Regions from separate parts of the Steroidobacter sp. genome, predicted to be linked through region 3. Evidence: riboswitches for the same ligand, from Rfam matches in the RefSeq annotation. Region 3 holds a riboswitch; each other region holds the start of a gene.
The links. Region 3 has a riboswitch for cobalamin ahead of VGD45_RS25440 (ribonucleoside-diphosphate reductase subunit alpha). Riboswitches for the same ligand answer to the same signal wherever they lie in the genome.
Positions count from the first base shown of each region.

Region 1 (4,210 bases), on a different contig from region 3:
TCCTTGAGATGCAACTCATCGATCAGGCCGCGCATGGACGCAGCTGCCTGCTTGCGCAACGCCGGATTGTTCGATGACTCGTAGCTCTCCACCAGTTGTCGCAGGCGCAAGAGGTCGTCGTAGAGCGGCGTCGCGGTGAGAGGCGGAATCAAATGATCCACGATCACAGCCAATCCCCGTCGCTTCGCCTGCAGCCCCTCGCCCACCCCATCGACGATGTAGGGATAGATCCCGGGAATGTCGCCGGCGATGAGCGCCGGATAATCGAGCTCATCCTGACCGACGCCTTTGCGCGGCAGGAACTCATATGTCGAATGCCGCCCGAGATGCACGATGGCATCCGCGCGAAACTCATGGCGCAGCCAGAAATAGAAAGCGAGATACTGGTGCGTCGGCGGGATGCTGGTGTTGGCGTGTAGCAACTCCTCGTTCAACTCCCAGCCGCGCGGCGGCTGTGGACCCACGAACACTTTGCCGAAGCGCACGCCTGGCAACACCAACTTGCCTTTGTTCACCATGACATTGCCCGGCAACTCGCCCCAGCCGCGCAACCCCTCGATGCCCGTGGCGGCAATGGCGCGAGTCAGCGAGTCGATGCGCGCTTCGTTACCGCCCTTGGTCAGCTGAATTTCATAAGCCGCCTGGAGCTGCTGAACCAGGTCCAAGGCCCGAGCGCGAGCAGGATGCTGAGCGCCTTCCAGCAAATGCTCGACCTCATGCAACGTGCGCGTGACTTGCCCGCGCGCTTCTTGCGGCAAGCGAGCCGCCTGAGCGGCCGACACGTTTGCTTGCAGCAAGGCTAACGGGCCGCCCGTCATTTCTTTCTGCAAAGCTTCGGGCAGCGTCGCGAACCATTTCGCGTATTGATCGGCGCTGACGTTGGCGACGCGCGCCGCCATCGCTCGCAACACATCGCCCTGCTCGGGAAGATTCACACCATCCTGCTGCAATTTCTCCAGCAACGCGGCGGATGACTCAGGCAACGGCCCGGTGTCATAGCCCTCGCGCTTCATTGCGCGCAGAATTTCCAGCAGCGAGGCCGGCACGTCGAGATTGTCCGCGCCGATGTTGTGACGCCCCGGCGGATGGTTGTAATAAACAATGGCAACGTGCTTGTCGGCGTTCTTGGTCTGCTGCAAACGAATCCATCGGTCGATGCGCGCAGTCAGCTGGCCCACCTGCGAGGGGATAGCCGCCACTTGCGTGACGGCGATGCCAGTGAGCGCATCCACTTGCGCGGCGGCCGCGGCAGCGACCACGATAGGCTGGCTGATACCTTGCAGCTCCGGCATGGCCACGCGGTAATAAACACTGTCCCAAGCAAGGCCGTGCTCGGACATTCGCCAACCGTCGGCGGTGACATCGTGCAAGCGCAACGCCTTCAGCACCGGCACATCCAATTGATCGAGATGCCGAGTCGCGACCGCGCGATCGCTGCTGCCACCGACGATGAAGTCCTGCACCGACACGATTGCGCCCAGGCGAGCGCCGACTTTGTCACGCAAGATCGCGAGCGCGTCGCTGCTCGGCTTGCCCCAACCAGCAAGCACAGTTAGGCAGTCCAAGGATCGCTCGCTCAGCGCGCGGCAGATCGCTTCGCTCAAAACGACGTCGGCGTGCTGATCCTCGAGCACCGCGACGACGCGCCGGCCCCCAGCCAACGGAAGCGTTTGGGCTGTGAACCATTCGCCCCGATAGTGAAAGCGCATGGGCAGCGCATCTTCGACGGGCTTGATGGCCGCGGCGGCCGCTCGATCCTGCTCGGACAGGAGCAATGCCAGCAACGAAATCAGATTCGATTCGCCGCGGTTCTGCCAGTAGGCTCGCCCTTGAATCCAAGGCGTCAGCTGTGGATGGCGTCGAACTGCGGCAGCGACGGTTTCCGCGCTAGCATCCTTCTCAGCGGTGAGAGATGACAACTCCGCATACCGCGGATCTTCTTCAGCAAACAAACGTTTGCCGCGCCATCGACTTTGACGCCCAAGCGCAGGATCGCCAGCCACAGCAATAACCTCGCGCGCCTGCGCTTCCGGCAGCAATGCCTGAATGCGCTGGGCCGTTTCCTTGAACACCGTTGCGAGCAGCAGCGCATCCGCGCCGCCGATCAGTTCCTGCAACTGCGCGTCGCTCAACGCATCGATCTGCGCCGTCGTTCGAAAGACCAGCCGATGTTGTGGCAGGCGTCGATTGAAATCGCGAGCCGCCTGCGCGAGATCGCCGGAGTTGCGCTCGGAAACGACCGCAACCAGCGTGGCCGCCGATGCGAGCAATGGAAGCAGCAGGAGCAACAAAAATCCGCACGAACGGCGGAGAACGAAGCGGAATTGCGAGCGGCGCACGTCCAGGACCCCGAAGCTGACCAACATCACGGCGCCGCCATTCAGCGTGCACCGAGTCTGTCGTCGCTGCAGGAATTCCCGCTCGTTCAGCACACCCCGGCTGCACGAAGACGACCACGGCAAGCTGGTCTCCTGGCTCGCGGCTTCGCGCCTTGCCATCACCTTCCCAGGCCGTTCAGCCCAGTGGCAGCCCCGATGTTTCAGGAGCTTCGATGGCGGCACCGCTTACAGTTGCGGGGGCAGCCCGGGCATTGCACCCGGTTCCCATTGCTTGTCGTTCGCGCGCACAGTGCGCGAAAACTCTGAGTTCGTCAATTTGGGTTCGTCAATTAATGACCGGCCGCCGGCTTGATGGGCACGGCGATTCCGGCCACCACCAGCGTCACCTGGTCGCACACCGCCGCGAGCGCCTGATTCAACCGCCCCTGCTCGTCCTGAAAGCGGCGGGACAACGGCGACAACGGGACGATGCCCGCGCCGACTTCGTTGGAAATCAACAGCACATCGCCGCGAACTGCTTGCAGCCATTGCAAAAATTCGCTGCGCTCGGACTCCCAGTTCGGCAGCACGGCAGTCGGCGCATCCTCGCGGAAATCTTTCAGCAATGCGTTCGATAACCACAGCGTCATGCAGTCGACGACCAGGATGGCGGGCTCGCTGTGATCGCGCAGTGCTTGCGCAAGGCCGGCTGGTGCTTCTAAGGTTCGCCATGTTGCCGGCCGCTCGGCACGATGCAGCGAGATGCGATGTTGCATTTCCTGATCGAGGGCTTGCGCCGTGGCAACATATGTCACGGAGATGCCTCGCGCCGCCGACAGCGACCTGGCCAACGCGATGGCGTGAGCGGTCTTCCCGGAGCGCGCGCCACCCAGAATCAGCCGTCGCCCGGCCGAAGTTCGCTCACCTGACTCGTTGTCTTTCATTGCCCGCACTCACAGTTCCAACCGATATGATAACCAACGCCGCCTTGCAACGCCGACTCGACACGCGCACCAAGCCGCAGGGCTCATTAGGCACGCTGGAGACGCTCGCCGTTCGCATCGGCCTCGCGCTCGACACCGACACGCCGGCTTTCCGTGCGCCACAAATGTTTGTATTTGCGGCCGACCACGGCATCGCCACCGATGGTGTGAGCGCCTTCCCACAGTCGGTCACGGCCCAGATGCTGCTGAACTACCTGCGAGGTGGAGCGGCCATCAATGTACTCGCGCGACAGCATGGCATCACCCTGCGCGTCGTCGATGCCGGAGTCGCGACCGACATCGGCGAACATCCTTCCCTTCTGGCTCGCGCCCCCGCCCGCGGCACACGCAACTTCCGGATCGAGCCGGCGATGACAGCCGAGCAGCGCGAGCATGCGATCGCTACGGGTCGGGCGTTGGCGCAAGACGCCCTGCGCCAAGGTTCCAATGCGTTGATGTTTGGTGAGATGGGCATCGGCAACACGGCCTGCGCGTCCATGCTGTTGCATCGGCGGACGGGCTGGTCCTTGGACGAGTGCGTTGGGCGCGGCACTGGGCTCGACGACGTGGGTCTCGCACGTAAGCGCGAACGTTTGGCGGTGGCGTCCGCGCGACGGCCGGAGAAGCTCACTCCGATCGAAACAATCACCGAGTTCGGCGGGTTCGAACTGGCCATGATCACTGGCGCGCTGCTCGCCACGGCCGATGAGAAATGTATCGCCGTGATCGACGGCTTCGCTGTCACTGTCGCAGCGCTGCTCGCCATCGAAATCGATCCGCGAGTGCGTTCCCGCTGCATCTTCAGCCATTGCTCCGCCGAGCACGCGCATCGTCAACTGTTGGCGCACCTCGATGTGAAACCCCTGCTCGACCTCGGAATGCGACTTGGCGAAGGCACCGGCGCGGCGA
Region 1 is NZ_DASWTF010000039.1:41,162-45,371, reverse strand. Features, by position in the region: gene VGD45_RS24555 (cobaltochelatase subunit CobN) at 1-2,462, opposite strand, end outside; cobalamin riboswitch at 2,443-2,659, opposite strand; gene cobU (bifunctional adenosylcobinamide kinase/adenosylcobinamide-phosphate guanylyltransferase) at 2,669-3,262, opposite strand; gene cobT (nicotinate-nucleotide--dimethylbenzimidazole phosphoribosyltransferase) at 3,289-4,210, shown strand, end outside.
Region 1: linked by a shared signal. The riboswitch ahead of VGD45_RS24555 (cobaltochelatase subunit CobN) and the one ahead of VGD45_RS25440 (ribonucleoside-diphosphate reductase subunit alpha) in region 3 are both predicted to bind cobalamin.

Region 2 (4,210 bases), 140 kb from region 3:
GGCAGGCCCTTGCTGACATTCGAGCGCTCGGGCAATCACCGACTCGGCATCGTCACGGCGGCCCAACTGCAACAGTATCGTCGCAAGCATGCCATGCGTCGGCTGGCACATGCGCTGGCCCGCCACGGCGGCCTGCGCCCACGGCAGCGCGTCCGCGAATCGACCCGCCGACATCAGTTTGTGCGCTTCGATCTCCGGATGAGATGACATGAGACGACCCGTGCGATGCTCGGGCTTCGATTCTTAACACGTCGCCGATTTGGTCGAAAACAATTTCGGGTAATGCCGCTCATAACCGCGTCTTATGAGCCGGCGGTCAGCGCCCCGCCTTACCTTCACGCTTCAGGATGGCTCGAACCTCATCGTGCGGCAGACCGTAGACTCGATGTCCGTCGCGGCCGGTCATGGTCTTCGCCGCAACCATGGCATTGAGGATGGCTTCCTCGGTGGCCTGGACCGCGCCCTCGAAGATCGAGTTCAACAGCGGATTCGGGTAAGCAGCGACCGAGATGTTGTCCATTTGTTGGCTGTGCAGTTGCGGATTAGCAGTGGAGAACGCGACGAAAATATCACCGGAGCTTTCGCGCCCGATGTCGCCCAGGCGACCCATCGCATGAGCTGGACGCTTGGCGAGACGCTTGAGTTGATGCGGCAACAACGGCGCATCGGTGGCGATCACCGCGATCATGGAGCCGTCGCCCGGCTTCTCGGCGCCTGGCTTGCACTCGGGCAATTTTTCAATTCCCGAAGGCTGCGAGCGGCAAGCAGCATAGCGACCCTTGAGCTCCTGGCCGACCTGCGCCCCGGCGATCCGCAGGTCCGCCTGCAAGCCGAAGTTACATTGGACCAGCACGCCGACGGTGTATTGCCCCACCGTGGTGGTAACGATGCGGGATGACGTGCCGATACCGCCTTTGAAGCCGAAACACACCATGCCGGTGCCGCCGCCCACGCTGCCTTCGGCGACCGGACCGGATTTGGCGATCTGCAATGCATCCAGCGCATGCTCGCGCTTCACGTGGAAGCCGTCAGTGTCGTTGAGGAAGCCGTCGTAGGTCTCCGCAACCATCGGCGTGAACCAGGAGCCCGGCCACTTCTTGTCCACGATCCAGCCAACGACAGCATCGCGCACCACGCCGACGCTGTGCGTGTTGGTGATCATGATCGGCCCGTCGAGATAACCGCGCTCCTCCAGCCAGATCGTGCCGGTCATTTCGCCCGCGGCATTGCTGGTCTCCCAGCCAGCGTACACCGGCGCGGTGGAATCTTTGCCACGAGGAATGATGGCGGTAACGCCGGTACGCACCGGCCCCTTGCCGCGCTGAAGTGCACCCTCGCCACCGATCAACGTCACCTGTCCGATTTCGATGCCCGCCACATCGGTGATTGCATTGAGCGCGCCCGGCTTGCCCGCGAGCGGGATACCAATGTCACGGGCGCGGGGTCCCTCCGCAAGCGCGGGGCTCGAAGCGGCGAACAAACAAACGAACAGCAGGGCGAGCTTGCGTCGATTCATTGTGTTCTTCCCCAGTGTCAGGTCGATCGATTGTGCGTGCTCCTCGACCGGCCGGCCATAAATTTCCTTGATCCCCGCCATACGAATTCATTGATTGACCCTCGCACGCCGCGCCAGCATGCTTTGCGCACGTCGAGTTCCCACCGTGGTGGGATTGAAACGGGAACCGGGTGCGATACCCGGGCTGCCCCCGCAACTGTGAGCGGTATGTGCCGCGCCAGATACCACTGAGCCTGTCGGCTTGGGAAGGTGGCGCTGGAGTTGAGCCGCGAGCCAGGAGACCTGCTCGGCGCAAGTCGTCCATTCATCGGCCGGGGTGCGCCGAGCGAACGGGAGTTCCCGAGTGACGACCGGTGTGGGTCGCGCTCGCGAGCGAGGCGATCCCATGGGAGTCGCTTTGCATTGGAACTCTACTCATCATGCGTTCGGTCGATAGCACCGGCGGACTCGCGCAGTTCGCGCCCGCTCCCTTCACTCAGCACGGCGGCCGTCTGACTGACGCTCGCTCGCTGTGTCCCGATGCGCCGAAGCCGTGGATCGATCTGTCGACCGCGATCAATCCGAATCCCTATCCGGCGCCACGCGCGAGCGCACAAGCACGCGCACGACTGCCTGAATTTCAGGAACTGCAGAAACTCGAAGCAGCCGCTGCCCGTGCTTTCGGTGTCGACAATCCCGAGCGCATTCTTGCGACTGCAGGTTCCGAAACCGTGGTGAGATTGTTGCCCCATGTGCTGCCATCGGTGACCGAGGCCAAGATTGTCTGGCCGACGTACACTTCGCACACGGATTCGTGGCAAAGGCTCGGCGTGCCTGTCGGACGTGTCTACAGCATCGAGCGAGCGTCACTCGCACCGGGCACGGTAGTCACACTCGTCAATCCCAATAGTCCTGACGGTTCCATCACCCCGCGTGAGCAGTTGCTCGAAGCTCACGACAGGATTGCCGCGCACGATGGTTATCTCGTGATCGACGAAGCGTTCGCGGATGCGGACCCATCCTGTAGCGTCGCTGATCTCGCGGGCACCGAACGCTATCCGCGCATCATCGTGCTCCGCTCCTTCGGCAAGTTCTACGGACTGGCCGGCGTTCGACTTGGATTTACGATTGCAGCGCCGGCACTCATCGCACGGATTCGAGCAGCGCTCGGCGATTGGCCCGTTGCCGCCGATGCGATCGCCGCCGGGCTTGCGGCGTACACCGACCCGCTGTGGGCCGAGCGCACGCGCGTTCGATTGCGAAGCGCCGCTCGCAAGCTCGACGCGTTATTGATTCGCAGCGGCTTCGACATCGTCGGTGGCGCCAGCCTGTTTCGACTGGCGCGGAGCGAACTCGCGCCGGCTCGCTTCAATCAATTGCTACGAGCGGGAATTCTAGCGCGACCGTTCAATCACGATATCAAGCTGCTGCGCTTTGGCCTGCCGCACGGTGACGCAGCGTGGCGGCGCCTGCGAGACACGTTGAGGGCCAGGCCGTGAACCCGAGATTCGCACTGCTAAAGCACACAGGGCTCGGTCCTGAATCAACCACCCCGCAAACCAGCGCTACGGCCGTTCGCTGGGTCGGCTGCTACGAACTCGCGCCCCCCGCCCCGGCCCGCATCCCGCTTTGTTCAATCCCGCCAAAATCGGATACACACACGCCGCCGGGAACATCTGCGCACGGTAGATGTTGTGAAACATAGCTTCAGACTCGAGGCAGCAGACATGCATGAACAAGTCCCGACTGCTCGCTATGCAATCCTGGAGGCCCCCTCGACGTTTGGTTTGCGCTCTAGTGGCGTCGAGCAGCTTCCGGCCGTACTGCTCGGCCATGGGTTGGCGCAACGGCTGCGCGCTCGCGGGGCCGGACATGTCGAACCGGGCGTGCCGCGTAGTCCGGATCGCGACCCCGAAACCAAAGTAATGAACGCTGCCGCCATCGCCAGCTACACCAGGAAACTCGCGGATGCCGTGGGACCGCTGTTGAGCGACGGAGAATTTCCGATCGTGCTGGGCGGCGATTGTTCCATCGTTCTAGGCACTGCACTGGCGCTGCACCGACGCGGCCGGTATGGATTGCTGTTCATCGATGGCCAGGCCGACTTTTTTCAACCGGAGGCGGATCCCTACGGGGAAGCGGCATCGATGGACCTCGCGTTCGTCACGGGGCACGGACCTAGACTTCTTATCGACTTCGAAGGTCGTTCACCGCTCATCAAGCCGACCGATGCCGTGGCGTTTGGCTTTCGAGACGCTGAAGATCAAGCTGAATACGGCAGCCAGCCGCTGCCGAAGGAGCTGCGGTCATACGACCTGCCGACGATTCGCAAGATCGGCATCACCGCAGCAGCGCGGGAGGCAATCGCACACGTGAGCAGGGCCGAGCTGGACGGATTCTGGATACATGTGGATGCTGACTGTCTCGACGACGCCGTCATGCCCGCGGTGGATTTCCGACTACCGGGCGGCCTGCAACCCGAAGAGCTGGCGACGGTGCTGACGATGGCGCTCGCCAGCGGCCGCGCCGTCGGGCTCGAAGTCACCATCTACAACGCCGCATTGGATACCGATGGCCGCGCCGGAAAGGTCCTGGCCGATCTGCTTGTGAACGCGCTGGCAAGGCCAGTGGCAAGCGGCTAGCCCGACAGTTCTGTAATGCTTGATATAGAAAGGCTAGAATCATCGACCAGCGAATTCCTCCGCATATAGAGAT
Region 2 is NZ_DASWTF010000041.1:162,299-166,508, reverse strand. Features, by position in the region: gene VGD45_RS26075 (tetratricopeptide repeat-containing sulfotransferase family protein) at 1-210, opposite strand, end outside; gene VGD45_RS26070 (P1 family peptidase) at 317-1,516, opposite strand; cobalamin riboswitch at 1,634-1,820, shown strand; gene cobD (threonine-phosphate decarboxylase CobD) at 1,936-2,994, shown strand; gene VGD45_RS26060 (arginase family protein) at 3,223-4,137, shown strand.
Region 2: linked by a shared signal. The riboswitch ahead of cobD (threonine-phosphate decarboxylase CobD) and the one ahead of VGD45_RS25440 (ribonucleoside-diphosphate reductase subunit alpha) in region 3 are both predicted to bind cobalamin.

Region 3 (4,210 bases):
ATGGCCTGTTGCGCTATAGCCGCGATACTGACGGCGGGTCTTTCAGCATCACGGCGCAAGGTTACGAAGGCGAGTGGCGCTCCACGGATCAAATTCCGTTGCGTGCCGTGCAGAGCGGATCGATCGATCGCTTCGGCACCGTGGATCCCACCGACGGTGGCGATTCGCATCGTTACAGCTTGTCCGCGGACTGGACGACTGCGCTCGGCGGGGGCCAATCCAAGACGCTGTTGTATGCAATCGATTACGACCTGGATCTGATCTCGAACTTTTCTTATTTCACCGATCCCGAGAACGGCGATCAGTTCGAACAGGTCGATCAGCGCCGGGTTTACGGCGGCGAGTGGTCCTGGAATCGGGACTTCGACTGGCTGGGGCGATCGCAGAAATTTTCTTCCGGCTTGCAGGTTCGTCACGACGATATCGACAAAGTGGGCTTGTATCGCACGGTCGCTCGGGAGCGAATCGATACGACGCGCGAGGACGCCGTTCGGCAAACGAGCTATGGCGTTTACGGTAGTCTGGACACTCGTTGGAGCGACCATGTGCGGACGACGGTGGGGCTGCGCGCGGATCGCTTCGAGTTCGACGTGGATGCGAGCCTCCCGCAAAACTCAGGCGACGAGAGCGATTCCATCGCAAGCCCGAAGTTCTCGCTCGTGCTCGGCCCTTGGAGCAAGACGGAGTTCTTTTTCAACGCCGGCAAAGGCTTTCACAGCAATGACGCGCGCGGCACGACCATTCAGGTCGACCCGACCGACGGCGTCACACCGGCGGAGAGGGTAGATGCGCTCGTGGGTGCTACCGGATTGGATGTTGGAGTGCGCACGGCGCTGGTGCCCAACACGCAGTTCAGCGTGTCGTTGTGGAGCTTGAAGCTCGATTCCGAGTTGCTGTTCGTCGGCGATGCCGGGACGACCGAAGCCAGCCGGGCCAGCGAGCGCCGTGGCATCGAAGCTGCCGTGATCTGGAATCCACTGAGCTGGTTCATCGTTGACGCGGACCTCGCATGGTCACACGCACGCTTCGGTGACTACGACCCTGCAGGCGACCGAATTCCAGGCGCCGTCGAAAACGTCGCGTCGCTGGGATTGGCCATCGATCATCCTAGGGGCTGGTTCGGCGGCGCGCGCTTCCGTCACTTCGGCTCGGCGCCGCTCATCGAAGACAATCGCGTGCGTTCGAGTTCGACCACGCTCGTGAACCTGGAGGCCGGCTATCGGTTCTGGCAGCGGTACAAAATCAGCGCGGCCGTCTACAACGTGTTCGATAGCGAAGATAACGACATCACGTATTTCTATGAATCGCAGCTCGCCAACGAGACCGAGCCGGTGGAAGACATTCATTTCCACCCCGTCGAGCCGCGCACGGTTCGGGTGACACTCAGCGCCAGCTTTTAGTTCGGTCGCGTCGTCGGTGTTGACGCCCGCCGAGAACCACAATATCTTGTGTCCATCCTCGGTGCCTGCCCCAGTATTTTGGAGCAGGCTGAAAAGGGAACCCGGTGACCGCGCTAGCCATGGCGCGCATTCCGGGGCTGCCCCGCAGCGGTAATTGGGAACGAACGGCGTGAAATGCACTGGGCTTCGAAGCCTGGGAAGCGGCGCCAAGTAGGTCGGCTACGAGAAGTAACCGAAGCCCATGAGCCCGAAGACCTGCCGAGGATCGCGCGTCGACGAGGCGCGCACAGGCTGTCGGGCTCTCGTGGGAAAGGGCAGGCGGATGTTCGCGTCGCTGCGTTCGCAGGCAAGCGCGTCTCCGTTGTCCGCATTCCTCCATCGATAACCCGATCTCGCTCGCGGGAGCGAAGGCCGTCGTAACGGTTCGTGCCGAGCGCGCGGGCTGTTCGTCGTCTTTTGTCCGCGAGCCCCATCGATTCGGGGACAAGAACATGATGGCAACGCTCGCCGATTCTCATCAGGCCGATTTTCATTTGACGCCGCCGCATTCGGCTCGCACGCAGATGCGCGTCACCAAGCGCAATGGCGAGCGCGAAGCGGTCGACGTCAACAAGATCGTTCGCGCTGTTTCGCGTTGTGCGGACAGCCTCGATGCAGTCGATCCCATGCGAGTGGCGCTGAAGACAATCGCGGGTCTCTACGACGGCGCGACCACGCGCGAGTTGGATGAGTTATCGATCCGCACGGCCGCTTCGTTCACGTTCGAGGAGCCGGAGTATTCGCGACTCGCGGCGCGGTTACTGGCGGGGTTCATCGACAAGGAAGTGCAGGGGCAGGGCGTGTACTCGTTCTCGCAGTCCATCCGCCTCGGCTTCGATGTGGGGCTGATCAACGAACGTGTGATGAGCTTTGTCGAGAGCAATGCGCGTAAGTTGAACGACGCCATCGACGCGCGCCGTACGCAGGAGTTCGAGTACTTCGGCCTGAAGACGCTGTACGACCGTTATCTGCTCAAACATCCGACGCGCCGGCTCGCGCTGGAGTCGCCGCAACAGTTCTGGATGCGCATCGCCTGCGCGTTGAGCACCAACGTGCACGAAGCTATCGACCTTTATCACGTGTTCTCGTCGTTGGATTACATCCCCAGTTCGCCGACGCTGTTCAACGCGGGCACCCGGCACGAGCAGCTGTCGAGTTGTTTCCTGCTCGATTCTCCGGCTGACTCGCTCGAATCCATTTACGACAAGTACAAGGACATCGCACTGCTGTCCAAGTTCTCCGGCGGCATCGGCGTGGCGTGGCACCGGGTGCGCTCGGAAGGCTCGTTGATTCGCGCCACCAATGGTTTGTCCAATGGCATCGTGCCCTGGTTGAAGACGCTCGATTCGTCGGTCGCGGCGGTAAATCAGGGCGGCAAGCGCAAAGGGGCGGCTTGCGTTTATCTGGAACCGTGGCATGCGGACATCGAGGCGTTTCTGGAATTGCGCGACAATACCGGCGACGAGGGCCGTCGCACGCATCACATCAACCTCGCCAACTGGATCTGCGATCTGTTCATGCATCGGGTGGAAGAGGACGAGATGTGGTCGCTGTTCGATCCGAAGGACGTGCCGCAGCTGCCCGACTTGTGGGGCGAAGCATTCGAAGCGGCATATATCCAGGCCGAAGCGCAGGGCATGGCTCGCAAGTCAGTCCGTGCACGCGATCTGTATGCCCGGATGATGCGCACGCTGGCGCAGACCGGTAACGGCTGGATGACCTTCAAGGACAAGTGCAATCGCGCGGGCAACCAGACGGCGCGCGCCGGCAACGTGATTCATCTGTCGAATCTCTGTACGGAAATTCTCGAGGTCACCAGCGAAGGCGAGACCGCCGTGTGCAATCTCGGCTCGATCAACCTCGGCCGGCATGTGGTCGACGGTTCGTTCGATTTCGACAAGCTTGCGCAAACGGTGCAGACGGCCGTGCGCCAGCTGGACCGCGTGATCGATCTGAACTTCTATCCGATCGGGACGGCGCGGGCCTCGAACATGCGTTGGCGGCCGGTCGGACTGGGCGTGATGGGCTTGCAGGACGTGTTTTTCCAGATGCGGCTGGGATTCGACAGTCCGCAGGCGAAGGAGCTGTCGACGCGCATTGCCGAGACGATTTACTTCCATGCGCTCCGCACCTCGATGGAGCTGGCCCGCGAGCTTGGCGCGCACGATGCGTTCAAGGACACGCGCGCGGCCGACGGCGAGTTGCAGTTCGACAGCTGGGGTGTCACGCCATCGGATGTGGCGCAGTGGAATGCGTTGCGCGATGAAATCAAGGCGCACGGCTTGCGCAATAGCCTGCTGATCGCCATCGCGCCGACGGCCACGATCGCATCCATCGCGGGTTGCTACGAGTGTATCGAGCCACAGGTTTCCAATCTGTTCAAGCGGGAGACGCTCTCGGGTGACTTCTTGCAGGTGAACCGGTATCTCGTGGACGAGCTGAAGCAACTCGGCTTGTGGACCGATGAGATCCGCAATCGGATCAAACTCGCCGACGGTTCGGTGCAAGGCATTGCTGATATTCCCGAGGCGCTGCGTGCGATCTATCGCACGGCGTGGGAAGTGCCGATGCGCGCACTGATCGACCTGGCAGCGTCTCGTGGCGCGTACATCGATCAGAGCCAGTCGCTGAATCTGTTCATCGCCAACCCCACGATCGGACAGCTCTCCAGCATGTATATGTACGCGTGGAAGAGTGGAGTGAAGACGACGTATTACCTGCGCTCGCGCCCGGCGACCAATATCGCCAAGACGACGGTGCAGGCGACGCAG
Region 3 is NZ_DASWTF010000041.1:20,205-24,414, forward strand. Features, by position in the region: gene VGD45_RS25435 (TonB-dependent receptor) at 1-1,400, shown strand, start outside; cobalamin riboswitch at 1,443-1,677, shown strand; gene VGD45_RS25440 (ribonucleoside-diphosphate reductase subunit alpha) at 1,892-4,210, shown strand, end outside.

Region 4 (4,210 bases), on a different contig from region 3:
CCGCCAATTCTGCCGGGCGCGGCATCGCGCCCGCTCGATGCGCTGTTCGCGACGGCCCGCGCCATCAAGTCCGCGTCTGCGCAAACCTGCGTTTCGATTCCGGCGCGAGACCAAGCGTCTGCATGCGAGCTATAAGTCGGACCAGCGACAACGGCCGCAGCCATCTTCATCACATACGGCAGCAGTCGTAGTGCATTCTCCGTCCCGGCGGTCGCCACCACCCGTGAAGGATCATCGACGTTGAAAGCCGCGGCGGCCACGGATTCCAATCTCGCCAGCTCGGTCGGCTCAGGCAGACGATTGCGCTCGCGAGCCGAAGCTCGCGGCGCTGGGTACGCCGATGGATTGATCCCTGTGGACAGATCGATCCACGGCTGCGGCACGTTTGGAAACAGCGAGCGCGCGACGCACAGCCGACCGCCGTGATGGGCAAATCGGCCGGCTGCGATATCGGCGCCGCTGTTCATCAGAACCGCTGCCGGACGCCGCCGTAGTACGTGCGGCCGGGCGTGCCGTACTCAAAGACGGTTTCGTACTCGTCGTCGAACGCGTTCTCGATCCGGCCAAACACCTCCAGCGAATCGCTGACGGCATATGAAGCGCGGAAGTCGAACAGTGTGTAGCCGTCCAAAATGATCCTGTTGGCGGCATCCTCGAAGCTGCGGCCAGCATGCTGTACGGCCACTGTAGTCGTGAGGCCGATGGGCCAGTCGTAGCTCAGTTGCGCATTGGCCGTTTCGTTCGGACGACGCCGCAGCGAGCGCCCGAAGTTTGCAGTGCCGCGCGCAGTGTTCTCCGTCTCCATGTTCGTGTAATTCGCGGAGAGGACCAATCGTTCGGTGAGCTGCGCATTCAGTGCGAGCTCGACGCCTTCCGCATTGGTCTTTTGCACGTTCTCGTAATAACCGTCCGGTTTCGCCAGGCATTCCGGCGTGGTCACCCGGAAACAGGACACGAAGTCGATCATGTTGTCCGTGTCGCGGTCGAAGTAGGTCGCCGATACGGCCAGTTTCGAATCGAAGAAGCGTTGCTCCACGCCGGCGTCCCAGCTGTCGGCCTGTTCGGGCTCGAGGTTCACGTTGCCGTACAGGCTGTACAGCTGATACAGCGTGGGCGCTTTGAAACCTTCGCCGTAGCTGGCGCGCAGAATGGTGGAAGAAGTGGCCGACCAGGCGACGGACGCGCGGTTGGTGGTGTTGCCGCCGAACGTGTCGTGATCGTCGTGGCGAACGCCCGCGCTCAACGTCACAGCGTCGATCGGCGTCGCAGTAATCTGTCCATACACGCTGTCGATCTGCACATCGTCCGCGACTGGCGTGGGATTCGGCTCGAACTCCGTGGGCGACGCGGAGCTCATGTCGGAACGTTCCGATTCCAGGCCGACGATACCAGTGAGCCGATCGGAGACGCGCAACGTGCCCTGATATTCCCAGCGCTCGTTTTTGCCACTGGCGTCGAACGTGAGCGGCACGGTCGAGCTGGGATCGAAATTCTGGCGATCCGTGTCCGTGTAAGAGAAGCCGATGCGATTCTCGAAGCGTCCGTCGAACGCGGAGATATTCAAGCCCGCGTAGCTCGCCAGCTCTTCGGTCTTGTCGTGCTCCGGCGTATCGGTCAAGTCGAACAGCGGCGCTCGGAAACCGTCGTACTCCGAGCGTCCGTCGCTCCAGGTCGAACGCACTTCCGCGGAAATATTCTCAGTGAGATGCAGAATGCCGCGCACGTTGAAACCGACGTTGCGATAACCGTCCTGCTCGCGACCGCCACGTTCACGGCTGAACGCGGAGATTCCATCGCTGGTCAAATAGCCGCCGGCCACTCGCCACGCGAAGCGATCGCCGCCGGCCTGAGCATAGCCGCGAACGAACGCGCTCTCGTGAGTCCCGCCTTCTACCGCCAGAGATCCGGACAGCGGGCCTTCGGGCGTGGGCGTGACGATGTGAACTACGCCGCCGATGGCCTGGCTGCCCCACAACGTGGATTGCGGGCCCCGCAGCACCTCGATGTTTGCATACTCGGTCGCGATCAGATTGCCGAAGTTGAAGCCGCCGCTGGCTTGCGACGGATCGTTGACTTTCACGCCGTCGATGAGCACGAGAGTTTGATCCGTCTCCGCGCCGCGAATACGAAGCGCCGTCGTGGCGCCAAGCCCGCCGTTACGGGTAACGGTCACGCCGGGCGTCATTGCGATCAGATCGGAGAGGGCCGTTTTCTGGCTGCGGCGCTGTTCCTCCGCAGTAATCAACGTCACCGAATCGCCAACGCGTGCGGTTTGTTGCTGGATGCGGTTCGCGGTGACGACGACGTCCTCGACGTCGTCATCGACACCGGCGGCGCTGGCTGACAACGCCGGATGCAACAGCAAGGAAATGGAAATGGCGAGAAGACGAGAAGAGGCCCGATGGGCAAAGCGATGGGTGGACACAAAAGGCTCCGCGGCAAGTTACAAACCGCACGGGCTGCAACTCGAAACGCGTCGCGACCCATGCACCGGTCGCCTCTACAGGGAAAATTCCCGCTCTCTCGGCACACCCCGGCCGATCGATGGACGACGGCGGCAAGCAGGTCTCCTGGCTGGTGGCTGAAGTCCTCGCGTCACCTTCCCGGCGGGCCCGTTTCCGTCGGCCTCGCCAGTGGTTTTTTGACGCGCGGCGAACCACTTACAGTTGCGGGGGCAGCCCGGGCTTCACACCCGAGTTCCCTTTGAATCCCCTGATGGGGAACTTGTCGCGCGGCGCGAGGATGCGGTTCGGGCGGGCAATCGTCAAGCCCGGCCTGCCCGCCGCCGGTGCAGCCATTGGTCCAGCGACCACGGGCCCGGGCCATAGATGGCCAGCACCAGCAGGATAAACCCCCAGAAGTAATGCTGGCCGATGGCGGCCGCAAAGCCCTCCTGGTACAGAACGTGCGCATAGGAAACGACCGCCAGCACGTTGACGGCCTGCAGGCCGAGCGCGCTGATCCGGCCAAACAGGCCGAGGATGAGCAGGGTGGGGAACACCAGCTCGCCCGCGGTGCCGGCGATAGCCGCCAGGTGAGGCGAGAGCAGCGGCACGCGATATTCGTATTCGAACAAGGCGATCGTGCTGTCCCAGTCCGACAGCTTGAGATAGCCCGATTTCAGGAACACCCAGCTCACGTACACTCGCGAGGCCAGCGCGAACGGCGCCTGGAGTTTGTCCAGCAGGCGCGCCCACGTGCTGTTCGGGTCCATCAAAGCGTCGCTCAGCATGTTCAGCTCCGGTAAGACAGTGTCAGGCTATAGACCGGTGGCGTGGCTGGCTTATTACTTCGCCAGGATGTAATGCAATGGCGACCGGCCCGGTCTGGTGCGCTAGATGCTGTTCGCGGCATCGCTGACGATCCGTTTCACCGCATACGTCCAATAATCATCGAGGAGAAAGATTCATGAGCACTCAAAAAGCCACTCGCGCCGCCATGGCTGCCGCCGCTGCATTGCTTTTCAGCAGCGTGGCGATGACCGCCAACGCGGCGGACGAAGCCAAAGTCAAATGCGAAGGCGTCAATGCGTGTAAGGGCCACTCGGCCTGCGGCACGGCCACCAATGCGTGCCAGGGGCAGAACTCGTGCAAGGGCAAGGGTTATTTGCTGATGACCAAGGCCGAGTGCGATGCGGCCAAGGCCAAGATGAAGAAGCCGAGCTGAGCTGATGTGTTTGGGGCGCTGGTTCGCCAGCGCCCATCTCACCGGTATTCCAGCGCGCTCAATACCGTCCACGCGACATCGTCCACCGGCACCTCCTTACCCAGCACCACGATCACGCCGCGCGGCGCGGGCACGATCATGCCTTCGAAGCCTTCTTCGTCGATTCGCTCCTGCTTCTGGGTGGGCGCATGAGGCACCACCAGCACGGTGACCGGTCCTTGCCCGGTCTGCACGACGAGATGTGGAATTCGCTGGCCGCGGAATTCACAGTACTGAGCGTATGAAACTCGCGCTGCGCCCGGCTTCAAACGCATTCGCGCTGCCGACATGATCTGCTCGAGGCGTGCTGCATCGACAGTTTCCGACGTGCGGACCATCGAGAACTGCTCGTGTTTCATGTGAGCGATGGCTTCTTGGGCGAAGCTTTCTCGAGGTGTCAGCAGCCACAGTGACATTGCGCCGACGAGCACTGTGACGAGCACGCTTGCGGCCATTCGCCACAAACGCGGCGCTGGCGCGCGCTTTCTCGACAACAGTTGAGCCG
Region 4 is NZ_DASWTF010000039.1:34,791-39,000, forward strand. Features, by position in the region: gene cobD (threonine-phosphate decarboxylase CobD) at 1-467, opposite strand, end outside; gene VGD45_RS24510 (TonB-dependent receptor plug domain-containing protein) at 467-2,425, opposite strand; cobalamin riboswitch at 2,544-2,743, opposite strand; gene VGD45_RS24515 (DoxX family protein) at 2,765-3,232, opposite strand; gene VGD45_RS24520 (hypothetical protein) at 3,409-3,666, shown strand; gene VGD45_RS24525 (DUF3379 family protein) at 3,705-4,210, opposite strand, start outside.
Region 4: linked by a shared signal. The riboswitch ahead of VGD45_RS24510 (TonB-dependent receptor plug domain-containing protein) and the one ahead of VGD45_RS25440 (ribonucleoside-diphosphate reductase subunit alpha) in region 3 are both predicted to bind cobalamin.